3 regions of the Streptomyces sp. TN58 genome follow, and region 1 is predicted to be linked to each of the others. Evidence: riboswitches for the same ligand, from Rfam matches in the RefSeq annotation. Region 1 holds a riboswitch; each other region holds the start of a gene.
The links. Region 1 has a riboswitch for thiamine pyrophosphate ahead of thiC (phosphomethylpyrimidine synthase ThiC). Riboswitches for the same ligand answer to the same signal wherever they lie in the genome.
Positions count from the first base shown of each region.

Region 1 (4,368 bases):
GGATCCCATAGCGGGGGAGCCCCGGCGAAGCAGCTGGCGCGTGAGGCCGGGCTCCCGCTTCCCACCGCCTACCACCTGCTGCGCACCCTGACGCACGAGGGCTATCTCCGCAGAGAGTGCGGAGTCTTCGTACTCGGCGACGCGGCCGGCAGGCTGGCCGGCGGGGGACTCCAGCAGAAACGTCGCAGCATGATCCTCGACTCGCTCGCGCACTTCCGTGACGTCGTCGGCGCACCCGTCTACTTCGCGGTCTACCGCGAGGGTGAAATCGAGGTCGTGGGGGTCTCGGACACCCCGGGCAGTCCGGCCTGCGAGGAGTGGGCCGACTTCCGCGAGACGGGGTACGCGCACGCCATCGGGCAGTGCCTGCTCGGCCAGCTCGACGAGGACGCGCGCAAGGACTATTACGACCGCCATCCGGTGGAGGCCATCACCCCTTATACCGTGCGCGATCTGCGCTCCCTGGAGAACCGGATCGGGGCCCTCGGGCGAATGCAGCCTGTAATCGAGCGGCAGGAATATGCCCTCGGCACGGTCTGCGCCGCCATCCCCATCACGGCCGGGGATGCGGCCGCGACTATGGCCATTTCCTTGCCCCTGCATCAGGAAGATCGATTGCTGTATGTAGTCGATCGACTACGGAGTGAAGTAGGCGCGCTGTTGAGTACCCTCTCGTTCTCTATCAGTATCTGAAAACTCACTCCTTGTGATCTGCTAGCGCTTCCACCACTCTTGTCAAGAGGGCCCTGGGGGATCATTCCTGGCCACTTCCACTACAGCGGGGTAGTCAATGCGCGAGTCGGTACAGGCAGAGGTCATGATGAGCTTCCTCGTTTCCGAGGAGCTCTCGTTCCGGATCCCGGTGGAACTCCGGTACGACACCCGTGATCCCTACGCAGTCCGCCTGACTTTCCACCTTCCCGGAGACGCGCCCGTGACCTGGGCGTTCGGCCGGGAGCTCCTCCTCGACGGCATCAACAAGCCATGCGGTGACGGCGACGTGCACATCGCCCCCACCAGCCCCGAGGAGTTGTCCGACGTCCACATCCGCCTCCAGGTCGGCGGCGACCGGGCCCTGTTCCGCGCCAGCGCGGCGCCGCTCGTCGCGTTCCTCGACCGCACGGACCGGCTCGTTCCGCTCGGACAGGAACGCAACACCGGCGACTTCGAGGAGCACCTCGACGAGGCGCTCGGCAGAATCCTGGCCGAGTCGCAGCAGAACGAGCAGAACGCCGGCTGACGCACCGCCCAGCCTGAACCGTCGTTCAGCGCTTGCGCCGACGGCCCCGGCCGCGGACCGGTCCAGAGGCCGGGGCCGCGGCCGCCGCCGGAGCGGCGCCCGGGGATTCCGGCCGGTCGGCCGAGACCACCAGTGCGGCTAGTGCCGTCGTCACGGGCACCGAGGCCACCAGCCCGATCGAGCCCACGAGGGTCCGTACGATCTCCACCGCGACCAGCTCGCTGTTCGCCACCGATCCCATGCTGCTGTTGGCGATCGAGAACAGCAGGAGCAGGGGGAGCGCGGCGCCCGCGTAGGCCAGCACCAGGGTGTTGACCACCGACGCGATGTGGTCGCGGCCGATCCGGATGGCGGCCCGGTACAGGGACCGGGGCCCCATCGACGGGTCGGCCTGATGGAGTTCCCAGACTGCCGAGGTCTGGGTGACCGTCACATCGTCGAGCACACCCAGCGATCCGATGATCACCCCGGCCAGCAGCAGGCCGCTCATGTCGATGTCCGGGTAGAGCCCGTGGATCAGACCGGTGTTGTCGTCGGTGTTGCCGCTGAGGAAGGCCCAGTCGATGAACACCGACCCCAACAGCCCGATGAGCAGCAGCGACACGAGTGTGCCGAGGACCGCAACCGACGTACGGGCGGTCAGGCCGTGGCACATGTAGAGCGCGATCAGCATGATCGCGCTCGCCCCCACCACCGCGACCACCAGCGGGTTCGACCCCTGGAGGATGGCGGGGAGGATGAAGAGCGTCAGCACGCCGAAGCTGACGACCAGGGCGATCAGCGCGAACAGCCCGCGCATCCGCCCGACGAGTACGACCGACAGCGCGAAGATGCCCGCCAGCACCGCGAGCGGGAGCTTGCGGTTCACGTCGATCACCGAGTACTGGAGGTCGCGGGGCGCGTCCGGTGCGTAGGCCACCACCACCTCCTGACCGTCCGCCAACTGCCGTGGTGCGCCAGGCTGGACGATCTCCACGAAGGTGCGTCCCCGGTCCGGGCCGCTCCCGATCTCGACCGTGGCCTTCTTGCACTCACCGGTCTGCGCGCCCCGGGCCCCGCCACCCGGCGCGGTCGGGGTCCCGCCCGCCGCCGGTACCTGTGCGGCGTTCACGGATTTGCAGTCGACGTGTTCCAGCGAGACGACTCTGGCCTGCTGCGTCTGCCGGTCGAAGCCCACCCCGGTCCGCTCGTGGGCGGGGGTGCCGCCGGGCCAGAGCACCACCAGGCCGACGAAGACCGCTGCGGCGAAGGGGATCAGTACGGCCGCGATGACCTTGCGCAGATGCTTCGAGACGGGGGCGGCGGGGCCGTGGCCGTGACTGTGTGAATGCCCGGAGGAATGTCCGTGGCCGTCGTGGGTGTGACCGGTGTGGACACCGGGGTCCGTGGGCTCGATGGGGGGCTGCGGCGAAGACGTCACCAGCAGATCATCGCAAGAGATGAGGGGGCCCACTGTTCAGCACGCCATGGATGACGCTAGCGTGGGGGCTACTTTGCACAACGCGGGAGCTCGGAGCACCGGGCTGAGAGGACGCTGATCACCGTACGCGCATCACAGATGCGTACGGGAGGAGGCTGCGTCGACCGCCGAACCTGTTACCGGGTAATGCCGGCGTAGGGAGATAGGTCTCATGACCATTCAGGACGCACGCACGCCTGCCGTCAGCCAGGAAGCCGACGGCGGGGCCGAGCGCAAGCCCGGCTGGCACAAGGGCTACGTGGCGGGCTCCCGCCCCGACATCCGGGTGCCGGTCCGCCAGGTCCACCTCACCAACGGCAAGGACGTGACGCTGTACGACACGTCCGGTCCGTACACCGACCCGCAGATCGAGACCGATGTGCGGCGCGGCCTCGCCCCGCTGCGCGAGAACTGGATCATCGGCCGCGGGGACACCGAGGAGTACGCCGGCCGCCCCGTCCGCCCCGAGGACGACGGCATCAAGCACACCTCGCCGCGCGGTGGCCTCAAGAACCTCGACGCGGTTTTCCCCGGCCGCCCCCGCCAGCCCCGCCGGGGCCGTGACGGCGCCGCCGTCACGCAGCTCGCGTACGCCCGCCGGGGCGAGATCACCCCGGAGATGGAGTACGTCGCGATCCGCGAGAACGTCTCCCCCGAGGTCGTCCGCGAGGAGATCGCCGCGGGCCGCGCGGTCCTCCCGGCGAACGTGAACCACCCCGAGATCGAGCCGATGATCATCGGCAAGAAGTTCCTGGTGAAGGTCAACGCCAACATCGGCAACTCCGCCGTCACCTCCTCCATCGAGGAGGAGGTGGAGAAGATGACCTGGGCGACCCGCTGGGGTGCGGACACGGTCATGGACCTCTCGACGGGCCGCAACATCCACACCACCCGCGAGTGGGTGCTGCGCAACTCGCCCGTGCCGATCGGCACCGTGCCGCTCTACCAGGCGCTGGAGAAGGTCGACGGCCGCGCCGAGGAGCTGACCTGGGAGATCTACAAGGACACGGTCATCGAGCAGGCCGAGCAGGGCGTCGACTACATGACGGTCCACGCCGGCGTGCTGCTGCCGTACGTACCGCTGACCGCCCGCCGCAAGACCGGCATCGTCTCGCGCGGCGGCTCGATCATGGCCGCCTGGTGCCTCGCGCACCACAAGGAGAACTTCCTCTACACCAACTTCGAGGAGCTCTGCGAGATCCTGGCGACGTACGACGTCACCTACTCCCTCGGTGACGGTCTGCGCCCCGGTTCCATCGCGGACGCCAACGACGCGGCGCAGTTCGCCGAACTGAAGACGCTGGGCGAGCTCAACACCATCGCCAAGCGCCACAACGTCCAGACGATGATCGAGGGCCCGGGCCACGTCCCGATGCACAAGATCAAGGAGAACATCGACCTCCAGCAGGAGATCTGCGAGGAGGCGCCGTTCTACACGCTCGGTCCGCTGACCACGGACGTCGCGCCCGCGTACGACCACATCACCTCGGGCATCGGCGCCGCGATGATCGCCTGGTGGGGCACGGCGATGCTCTGCTACGTCACGCCCAAGGAGCACCTGGGCCTGCCCAACCGCGACGACGTCAAGACCGGCGTCATCACGTACAAGATCTCCGCGCACGCGGCGGACCTGGCCAAGGGGCACCCGGGCGCGCAGGAGTGGGACGAC
Region 1 is NZ_CP018870.1:3,991,147-3,995,514, forward strand. Features, by position in the region: gene BSL84_RS18090 (IclR family transcriptional regulator) at 1-693, shown strand, start outside; gene BSL84_RS18095 (SsgA family sporulation/cell division regulator) at 791-1,240, shown strand; gene BSL84_RS18100 (YibE/F family protein) at 1,266-2,660, opposite strand; TPP riboswitch at 2,733-2,878, shown strand; gene thiC (phosphomethylpyrimidine synthase ThiC) at 2,872-4,368, shown strand, end outside.

Region 2 (4,368 bases), 1.3 Mb from region 1:
GTAGACCTCCACCTCCAGGGTGGAGTAGGCGGGTCCGCCCAGGATCAGGACGACGCCGAAGGAGCTGAAGGTGAAGAGGAACACCATCAGGGAGGCCGCCGCCACGGCCGGGGCCAGCGCGGGCAGGATCACCCTGCGCCAGGCGGCGAACCGGCCGGCGCCCAGCACCCGCGCGGCCTCCTCCTGGCGTGGGTCGAGCTGGGACCACAGCCCGCCGACCGTGCGGACGACGACGGCGTAGTTGAAGAAGACGTGCGCGAGGAGGATCGCCCAGACGGTGGTGTCGAGGCGGACGCCGGCCAGTTCGTCCAGCAGTCCGCCGCGTCCGAGCAGCGCCAGGAAGGCGGTGCCGACGACCACGGTCGGCAGCACGAAGGGAACGGTCACCACGGCCCGCAGCAGCTGCTTTCCGGGGAACTCCAGGCGCGCGAAGACGTAGGCGCCGGGGAGGGCGATCAGCAGGGTGAGCGCGGTGGAGGCGAGCGCCTGCCAGGTGGTGAACCACAGCACGTCGGCGATGTCGGGCCGCGCGAGCACCTCGCCGAGGCGGCCGAACTGCCAGCCGGTGTCGGTCTTGAGGCCGCGGCCGACGATCGCGGCGACGGGGTAGGCGAAGAACAGCCCGAAGAAGGCGAGGGGGACGGCCATCAGGGCGAGGCGGACGGCGGTGGCCCGCCCGCTCTCGCTCTCGCCCTGCCCGCGCCCCCGCCCCGGTCCGTGAACCGGGGCGGGCGGGCCGGGGACCGGGGCGGGGGCCTGGGCGCGGCCGGCCGGCGCCGCGCCCGGCTCCTTCGTACCGCCTACTTCACGACGAGCGCGGTCCATGCCTTGACCCACTGCTCACGGTTCTTGGCGATGGTCTCCGGAGTGACGTTCTCCGGCTTCTCGACCACCACACCGTGCTTGGTGAACAGCTCCGGCAGCGCGGCGTCCTTGGTGACGGGGTTGACGAACATCTGGAGCGGCATGTCCTCCTGGAACTTCTTGCTGATCAGGAAGTCCACCAGGGCCTTGCCGCCCTCCTCGTTCTTCGCGCCCTTGAGCAGGCCCGCGAACTCGATCTGACGGAAGCAGGTGCCGGTGGCGACGCCCGTCGGGGCCTCGGCCGGCTGCGGCTCGCCGTACAGCACCTCGACCGGCGGGCTGGAGGCGTAGGAGACGACGAGCGGGCGGTCGCCCTTGGCCTTCTTGCCGCCCGCCGAGGCCGAGAAGCGCTCGTTGTAGGCCTGCTCCCAGCCGTCGACGACCTCGACGCCGTTGGCCTTCAGCTTGCTCCAGTAGTCCTTCCAGCCCTCCTCGCCGTACTTGCCGACGGTGGCGAGCATGAAGCCGAGGCCGGGAGAGGAGGTCGCGGCGTTCTCGACCACCAGCAGGTCCTTGTACTCCGGCTTGACCAGGTCGTCCAGGGTCTGCGGCGGGGCGATCTTCCTGTCCGCGAAGTACGCCTTGTCATAGTTGACGCAGATGTCGCCGGAGTCGACCGGGGTGACCCGGTGCTCCTTGTCGAGCACGTACTCGGGCTTCACCTCGCCCAGGCCCTTGGCCTCGTAGGGGGTGAAGATGCCGTTGTCGAGGGCGCGCGAGAGCAGCGTGTTGTCCACGCCGAAGAAGACGTCGCCGCGCGGGGTGCCCTTGGTGAGGATCTCCTGGTTGAGGGCGGCGCCCGCGTCCCCGGACTTCAGGACCTTGACGGTGTAGCCGCTCTGCTGCTCGAACTCCTTCAGGACCGAATCGGTCACGTTGAAGGAGTCGTGGGAGACCAGCGTGACGGTCCTGGACTTCGGGACGTCGCCCCCGCCGGCGGGCTTGTCCTCGGCGTCGCCGCCGCAGGCGCTGAGCGTGGTGACGCCCAGCGCGGCCGCGAGCGCGGCGCCCGCGATCTTCCTGGTGGTGCTCATCGGTGAATTCCTCCTGGGATGTCCAGGAGAAGACGCGGCCCCGCCCGGCGCTCTGTCGGAGCGGACGCCGGGCAGGGCGCAACAGCAAGAGTGGTGACCGAACTTCCTACCCCGAATGACCGGGGCGAGGTTCAGAGGGTCTGCGGATGACGGATACCGCACTCTCAGCGCTGTGGCGCTCCCCTGTCGGAATATGCAATTGGTTCGGCCACAGGGTACCCCGTGGCCGAATGGGGCCGGCCGGAAGTGGAGGTCAGCGCTCCGAGGCGGCCAGCTGGCCGCACGCGCCGTCGATCTCCTGGCCGCGGGTGTCACGCACGGTCACCGGCACACCGTGGCGCGCGATGGCCTCGACGAAGGCCTTCTCGTCCTCGGGCCGCGAGGCGGTCCACTTCGAGCCGGGCGTCGGGTTCAGCGGGATCAGGTTGACGTGTACCCGCTTGCCCTTGAGCAGTCGGCCCAGGAGGTCGCCGCGCCAGGCCTGGTCGTTGATGTCGCGGATCAGGGCGTACTCGATCGAGATCCGGCGGCCGGACTTCTCGGCGTACTCCCACGCGGCGTCCAGGACCTCGCGGACCTTCCAGCGGGTGTTCACCGGCACCAGGGTGTCGCGCAGCTCGTCGTCCGGGGCGTGCAGCGAGACGGCCAGACGGCACTTGAAGCCCTCGTCGGCGAACCGCAGCATGGCCGGGACCAGGCCGACGGTGGAGACGGTGATGCCGCGCTGGGACAGGCCCAGGCCGTCTGGCTCGGGGTCGGTGAGCCGGCGGATGGCGCCGACGACGCGGTTGTAGTTGGCCAGCGGCTCGCCCATGCCCATGAAGACGATGTTCGACAGCCGGGCGGGGCCGCCGGGGACCTCCCCGTCGCGCAGCGCGCGCATGCCGTCGACGATCTGGTGCACGATCTCGGCGGTGGAGAGGTTGCGGTCCAGACCCGCCTGGCCGGTGGCGCAGAACGGGCAGTTCATGCCGCAGCCCGCCTGCGAGGAGATGCACATGGTCACCCGGTCGGGGTAACGCATCAGCACGGACTCCACGAGCGTGCCGTCGTGCAGCTTCCACAGCGTCTTGCGGGTGGTGTCGTTGTCGCAGCTGATGTGCCGGACGACGTTCATCAGGTCCGGCAGGAGCTCCTGCTGGAGCTTCTCGCGGGAGCCGGCGGGGATGTCCGTCCACTCCGCCGGGTCGTGCGCGTAGCGGGCGAAGTAGTGCTGGGAGAGCTGCTTGGCCCGGAAGGGCTTCTCACCGATCGCGGCGACCGCCTCGCGGCGCTCGGCCGGAGTCATGTCGGCGAGGTGCCGGGGCGGCTTCTTGGCCCCGCGGGGAGCGACGAAGGTGAGCTCACCCGGAGCGGGACGGGGGGCCATGCGGTACTCCTCAGTACGACGAGGTGGGGTCACCCCGCGCGTGCAGGGCCGGGTCCGCGGCTCGGCCGCTGGACGGAAAAGGCGCGCCGCGTACCCGCGGCGCGCCCTCCAGGATAACCCGGCCCGGCCGGTCAGCCGGTGCCGACGAAGGCCGCGAGCAGCAGCCACACCACCGGGGCGGTGGGCAGCAGCGAGTCCAGCCGGTCCATGATGCCGCCGTGTCCCGGCAGCAGGGTGCCCATGTCCTTGATGCCCAGGTCCCTCTTGATCATCGACTCGCCCAGGTCGCCCAGGGTGGCGCTGACCGCGACCGCGAGGCCGAGCAGCAGGCCCTGCCACCAGGCTCCGCCGTCGATCAGGAACTCCATGCAGAGCGCGCCGGCTCCCATGGCGAACGCCACGGCGCCGAACAGCCCCTCGCGGGTCTTGCCGGGGCTGATGCGCGGCGCGAGCTTGGTCTTGCCGAAGCGCCAGCCCACGGCGTACGCCCCGGTGTCGCTGACCACGGTCAGCAGCAGGAAGGTGATCACGCGCTGCGGCCCGTCGTCGGCTGTGAGCAGCATCGCGACGAAGGTGGCCAGGAAGGGCACGTAGAACGCCGCGAAGGCGCCCGCCGTGACGTCCTTCAGGTAGTCCTCGGGCGGTTCGGTCATCCGCCACACCAGGAGCGCCAGCACCGTCAGCGCCATGGCGACCCAGGCGCCCTCGGCCCCCCGGACGTATCCGGCGATGACCATGGCAGCGCCACCGACCGCGAGCGGGACCAGAGGGGCCTTGATGCCCTTCTTCTCCTGGAGCCGCGAGGTGAGCTCCCACAGGCCGACGACGACCGCGACGACGATGACGCCGACGAAGACCGCCTTGACGATCAGCAGCGAGGCGAAGATCACCGCGCCGAGGCCGACGCCCACCCCTATGGCGGCGCGCAGGTCCCGCCCCGCGCGCTTCTTCTGCGGCGGAGGTGAGGAGTCCTGCGGGTGCTCGGCATGCGGGGGCGGGGGGCTGGGCATGGGCTCCTGCGGCGGCGTATCGGCGCGGAAGAGGGGACCGCCGTCCGAGGCGGCCCCCCGATCGCGTGCTTCCCGGTCGTCGAAGTCACGG
Region 2 is NZ_CP018870.1:5,273,267-5,277,634, reverse strand. Features, by position in the region: gene BSL84_RS24180 (ABC transporter permease) at 1-648, opposite strand, end outside; gene BSL84_RS24175 (thiamine ABC transporter substrate-binding protein) at 801-1,898, opposite strand; TPP riboswitch at 1,984-2,093, opposite strand; gene rlmN (23S rRNA (adenine(2503)-C(2))-methyltransferase RlmN) at 2,152-3,267, opposite strand; gene BSL84_RS24165 (phosphatidate cytidylyltransferase) at 3,399-4,368, opposite strand, start outside.
Region 2: it holds a riboswitch for thiamine pyrophosphate, as region 1 does, so the genes downstream of both, BSL84_RS24175 (thiamine ABC transporter substrate-binding protein) here and thiC (phosphomethylpyrimidine synthase ThiC) in region 1, are expected to answer to the same signal.

Region 3 (4,368 bases), 2.0 Mb from region 1:
TGGCCGGGGTCGCCGCGCCGGACCAGGGTGTCGGCCGCGGTGTGGTGGCCGGCGTACTGCACGAAGCGCCCGAACTGCTCGGACCAGAAGTACGGCACCGGGTCGTAGACCGCGGTGGGCCGCCCGGCCAGGATGTTCGCCGCGACCGTCCTGGGGCCCTGGAGGGCGTTGTCCCAGTGGTGCACGAGCAGCCGCGCCCCGTACCGCCGGGAGGGGAAGGAGGCGCAGTCGCCGACCGCGTACACCCCCGGCAGGGAGGTCAGCAGGTGCGCGTCCGCGGTGATCGAGCCGTCGGCGCCGCGTTCCACGCCGGACCCGGCCAGCCATCCGGTGGCGGGGCGGGCGCCGATCCCCACCACGACCGCGTCGGCGGGCAGGGCGCGCCCGTCGGCCAGGAGGACCCGCCCCTCCTCGACGCCGGCCACCCTCGCGCCGGTGATCAGCTCGGCGCCGGCCTGGCCGTACCAGCGCGCCATGGGCTCGGCGACCTCCGCGGGCAGTGCGCCCGCCAGGACCCGGTCGGCGGCCTCGACGACGGTGACGGCGCAGCCGGCCTCCCGGGCGGCGGTGGCGAACTCGGCTCCGATCCAGCCCGCGCCGACGACCACGACGCGGGCGGCGGCCGCCAGGACCGGGCGCAGCCGCGCCGCGTCGTCCAGGGTGCGCAGCAGGTGGACGCCGGGGACGCCCTCGGTGCCGGGCAGGGTCAGCGGCTGCGCGCCGGTCGCCAGGACGAGGACCCCGTACGGGACGGGTCCCGCCTCGGTGTCCAGCTCGTGGTCGGCGGCGCGCAGTCCGGTGACCTCCGTTCCGAGGCGGAGTTCGACGTCGAGGCCTTCGAAGTCCACGTCGAAGGCGGAGTCCTCGGCCTTGCCGAGCAGCACCGCCTTGGACAGCGGGGGCCGGTCGTAGGGCTGGTGGGGTTCGGCTCCCAGCAGGGTCACGGGGCCCGTGAAGCCCTGCTCGCGCAGGGCGACCGCGGTCTGCACCCCGGCCATTCCGGCGCCGACGATCACGACGCCGTGCTGATTGTGTTCCGTCTGCTCGCTCACGCGGCCACCCTAATCATCTGACGCTCCGTCAGGAACAGGTGCCGCCTTACCCGCCGTCCACGGCCGGGATAGTCTGGCCACCGTACCTATCGCGGGAGTCCGGCGCACCGGGCTGAGAGGGAGGCTGGCCGGCCTCCGACCGTACGAACCTGATCCGGGTCATGCCGGCGAAGGGAGGGGCTGGACGCCCATGCACTCATCTCGAAAGGGATCCGGTGGAGAGGGATCCGGCCGGGGATCCGACGTCCTCGTCATCGGGGGCGGGATCATCGGCCTGGTCACCGCGTGGCGGGCCGCGGAGCGCGGACTGGACACCGTACTCGCCGACCCGGCGCCTGGTGGCGGCGCCGCCCGGGTCGCGGCCGGAATGCTCGCTCCCGTCACCGAACTCCACTACGGCGAGGAAGCCCTCCTCGGCCTCGGCCTCGCCTCCGCCGAACGCTATCCGCGGTTCGCCGCCGAGCTGGCTGCCGCCTCGGGCGGCATGGACATCGGCTACCGCGCCTGCGGCACCCTCGCCGTCGCCCTGGACGCCGACGACCGCCTCCACCTGCGCGAACTCCACGCCCTCCAGCGCCGCTGCGGCCTGCAGTCCGAATGGCTCACCGGCCGCGAATGCCGCCGCCTGGAGCCCATGCTGGCCCCCGGCGTACGCGGCGGCCTGCGCGTCGACGGCGACCACCAGGTCGACCCCCGCCGGCTCGCGTCCGCGCTCCTCGCCGCCTGCGAAGGCGCCGGGGTCACCATCCACCGGGCGGGCGCCGAACAGCTGCTCACCACCGCGGACCGGGCGACGGGCGCCCTCCTCGACGACGGTACGGAGCTGCGCGCCGACCAGGTGGTCCTGGCCGCGGGCTCGCTCAGCGGCAGGCTGGCGGGCGTACCCGCCGAGGTGCTGCCTCCCGTACGGCCGGTCAAGGGGCAGGTGCTGCGGCTCGCGGTGCCCGCCGCGTACGCCCCCTTCCTCTCCCGCACCGTACGGGCGGTCGTGCGCGGCAGCCACGTCTACCTCGTGCCCCGCGAGAACGGCGAACTCGTCATCGGCGCCACCAGCGAGGAACTCGGCTGGGACACCACCGTCACCGCGGGCGGCGTCTACGAACTCCTGCGCGACGCCCACGAACTGGTACCCGGCATCACCGAACTCCCGCTGACCGAGACCCGGGCGGGACTGCGCCCCGGATCACCCGACAACGCCCCGCTGCTGGGGCCGACCGATCTGCCCGGCCTGCACCTGGCCACCGGCCACTACCGCAACGGGGTGCTGCTGACCCCGCTCACCGGCGAAGTGATGGCCGGGCTGCTGGCCACCGGGGAACTGCCCGAGATCGCGCGCCCCTTCACCCCCCGGCGCTTCTCCGCCGCACGTCAGGAGTCGTACGCATGACCATCTCCGTCAACGGCGAGCCGCGCGAGGTCGCGGCCGGCACCACCCTCGACACCGTCGTCGCCACGCTGACCGCGGCCCCCTCCGGGGTGGCCGCCGCGCTCAACGAGACAGTGGTCCCGCGCGGGCAGTGGCCGGCCACCCGCGTGGGCGACGGCGACCGCGTGGAGATCCTCACCGCGGTCCAGGGAGGCTGACCGGCATGGCCGACGACCTCTTCACCCTGGGCGGACGAACCTTCTCCTCCCGCCTGATCATGGGCACGGGCGGCGCCCCGAGCCTGGACGTGCTCGAACGCGCCCTCGTCGCGTCCGGTACCGAACTCACCACCGTGGCCATGCGCCGCCTGGACCCCACCGTGCAGGGCTCGGTCCTCTCCGTCCTCACCAAGCTCGGCATCGCCGTCCTGCCGAACACGGCCGGCTGCTTCACGGCGGGCGAGGCCGTCCTGACGGCCAGGCTCGCACGGGAGGCACTCGGCACCGACTGGATCAAGCTGGAGGTGGTCGCGGACGAACGGACCCTCCTGCCCGACGGCGTCGAACTGCTGGACGCCGCCGAGATCCTGGTGGACGAGGGCTTCACCGTCCTGCCGTACACCAACGACGACCCGGTGCTCGCGCGCAAGCTGGAGGACGTGGGCTGCGCGGCGATCATGCCGCTCGGCTCCCCCATCGGGTCGGGCATGGGCATCCGCAACCCGCACAACTTCGAGCTGATCACGGAGCGGGCGGGGGTCCCGGTGATCCTGGACGCCGGGGCGGGCACCGCGTCCGACGCCGCGCTGGCGATGGAACTGGGCTGCGCGGCGGTGATGCTGGCCTCGGCGGTGACCCGCGCACAGGAGCCGGTCCTCATGGCGTCCGCCATGAGGGACGCCGTCTCGGCGGGCCGCCTCGCCCACCGGGCGGGCCGCATCCCCCAACGCCGCTTCGCCGAAGCCTCGTCCCCCACGGAGGGCCGCGCAACCCTGGACCCGGAACGCCCGGCGTTCTGAGGGGGCGGGGGCTTCGGGGGGATCCGGGGGACTTCGGGGGGCCGCCGGGGCGGGGGCATCGAGAGGGGCGGCGGTGGCTTCGGGGGAGCGGGGGCCGCTGGGGCGGTGTCGGTGGGGTTCTGGGGGTTTCCCGTCAGTCCCATCGTCTCTCCGCGTCGGGCCGGTCCGTCAAGGGCGCTCCCTTCGGTCGCGTCACTTCGTGAGGGCCTTCGGCCCCCCTTGACTGACCGTCCCGCCACGGAAATCCGAAAGACTGCCGGGAAGCCCCCAGAGGAACGGGCCGGCCATCAAGAGACACCCAGGGCGGTCGGCGCCGCGCGCCCGGATCCAGGGGCGCCCCAAATCGCTACGCGCTCCTGCCAGACGGCGTCTGCGAGCCCCGTGGGCTGGGCATAGGCCGCCCCAGATCGCTACGCGCTTCTCCATCGCGCGTCCGCGAGCCTCTTGGGCTGGGCATAGGCCGCCATCGATCGCTACGCGCTTCTCGACGACGGCGTCCGGCCCTTGTTCGGGGCTGGGAGGGGCGAAATCGGGGGCGGGAAGGCGATTCATCGGCTTCGCCGAACCCAACCCCCAGCAAGGCCACGATGATATGCCACCCAGCGGCACAGACAGGGCAATTGGGGCGAAGCGAAGGGGGTCTGGGGTGCGCGCTCACCCAGACGTGGATGGGCATCACTTCAGCCGTCATCCGACGCTATTCCGGCTGCAGAGGGTGGCGCGCCGCTGCCACGATCCTCTCCAGCGCCGAGGCGTGCCGTTGGAGCGCCTGGCGCCCGTGCGGGGTGAGGCGGAGGTGTGTGTGGCGGCCCGTGGGGTTCCGCGTCTTGCGAACTTCGACATACCCGGCCTCCGCCAAGGCGGCGACCTGCTTGGACAGAGCCGAGTCGCTGGTGCCCACCGCGTCCCGGACGAAACCGAACTCCACCCAG
Region 3 is NZ_CP018870.1:2,035,850-2,040,217, forward strand. Features, by position in the region: gene BSL84_RS09235 (NAD(P)/FAD-dependent oxidoreductase) at 1-1,052, opposite strand, end outside; TPP riboswitch at 1,134-1,245, shown strand; gene thiO (glycine oxidase ThiO) at 1,243-2,439, shown strand; gene thiS (sulfur carrier protein ThiS) at 2,436-2,636, shown strand; gene BSL84_RS09250 (thiazole synthase) at 2,642-3,436, shown strand; gene BSL84_RS09260 (winged helix-turn-helix domain-containing protein) at 4,134-4,368, opposite strand, start outside.
Region 3: it holds a riboswitch for thiamine pyrophosphate, as region 1 does, so the genes downstream of both, thiO (glycine oxidase ThiO) here and thiC (phosphomethylpyrimidine synthase ThiC) in region 1, are expected to answer to the same signal.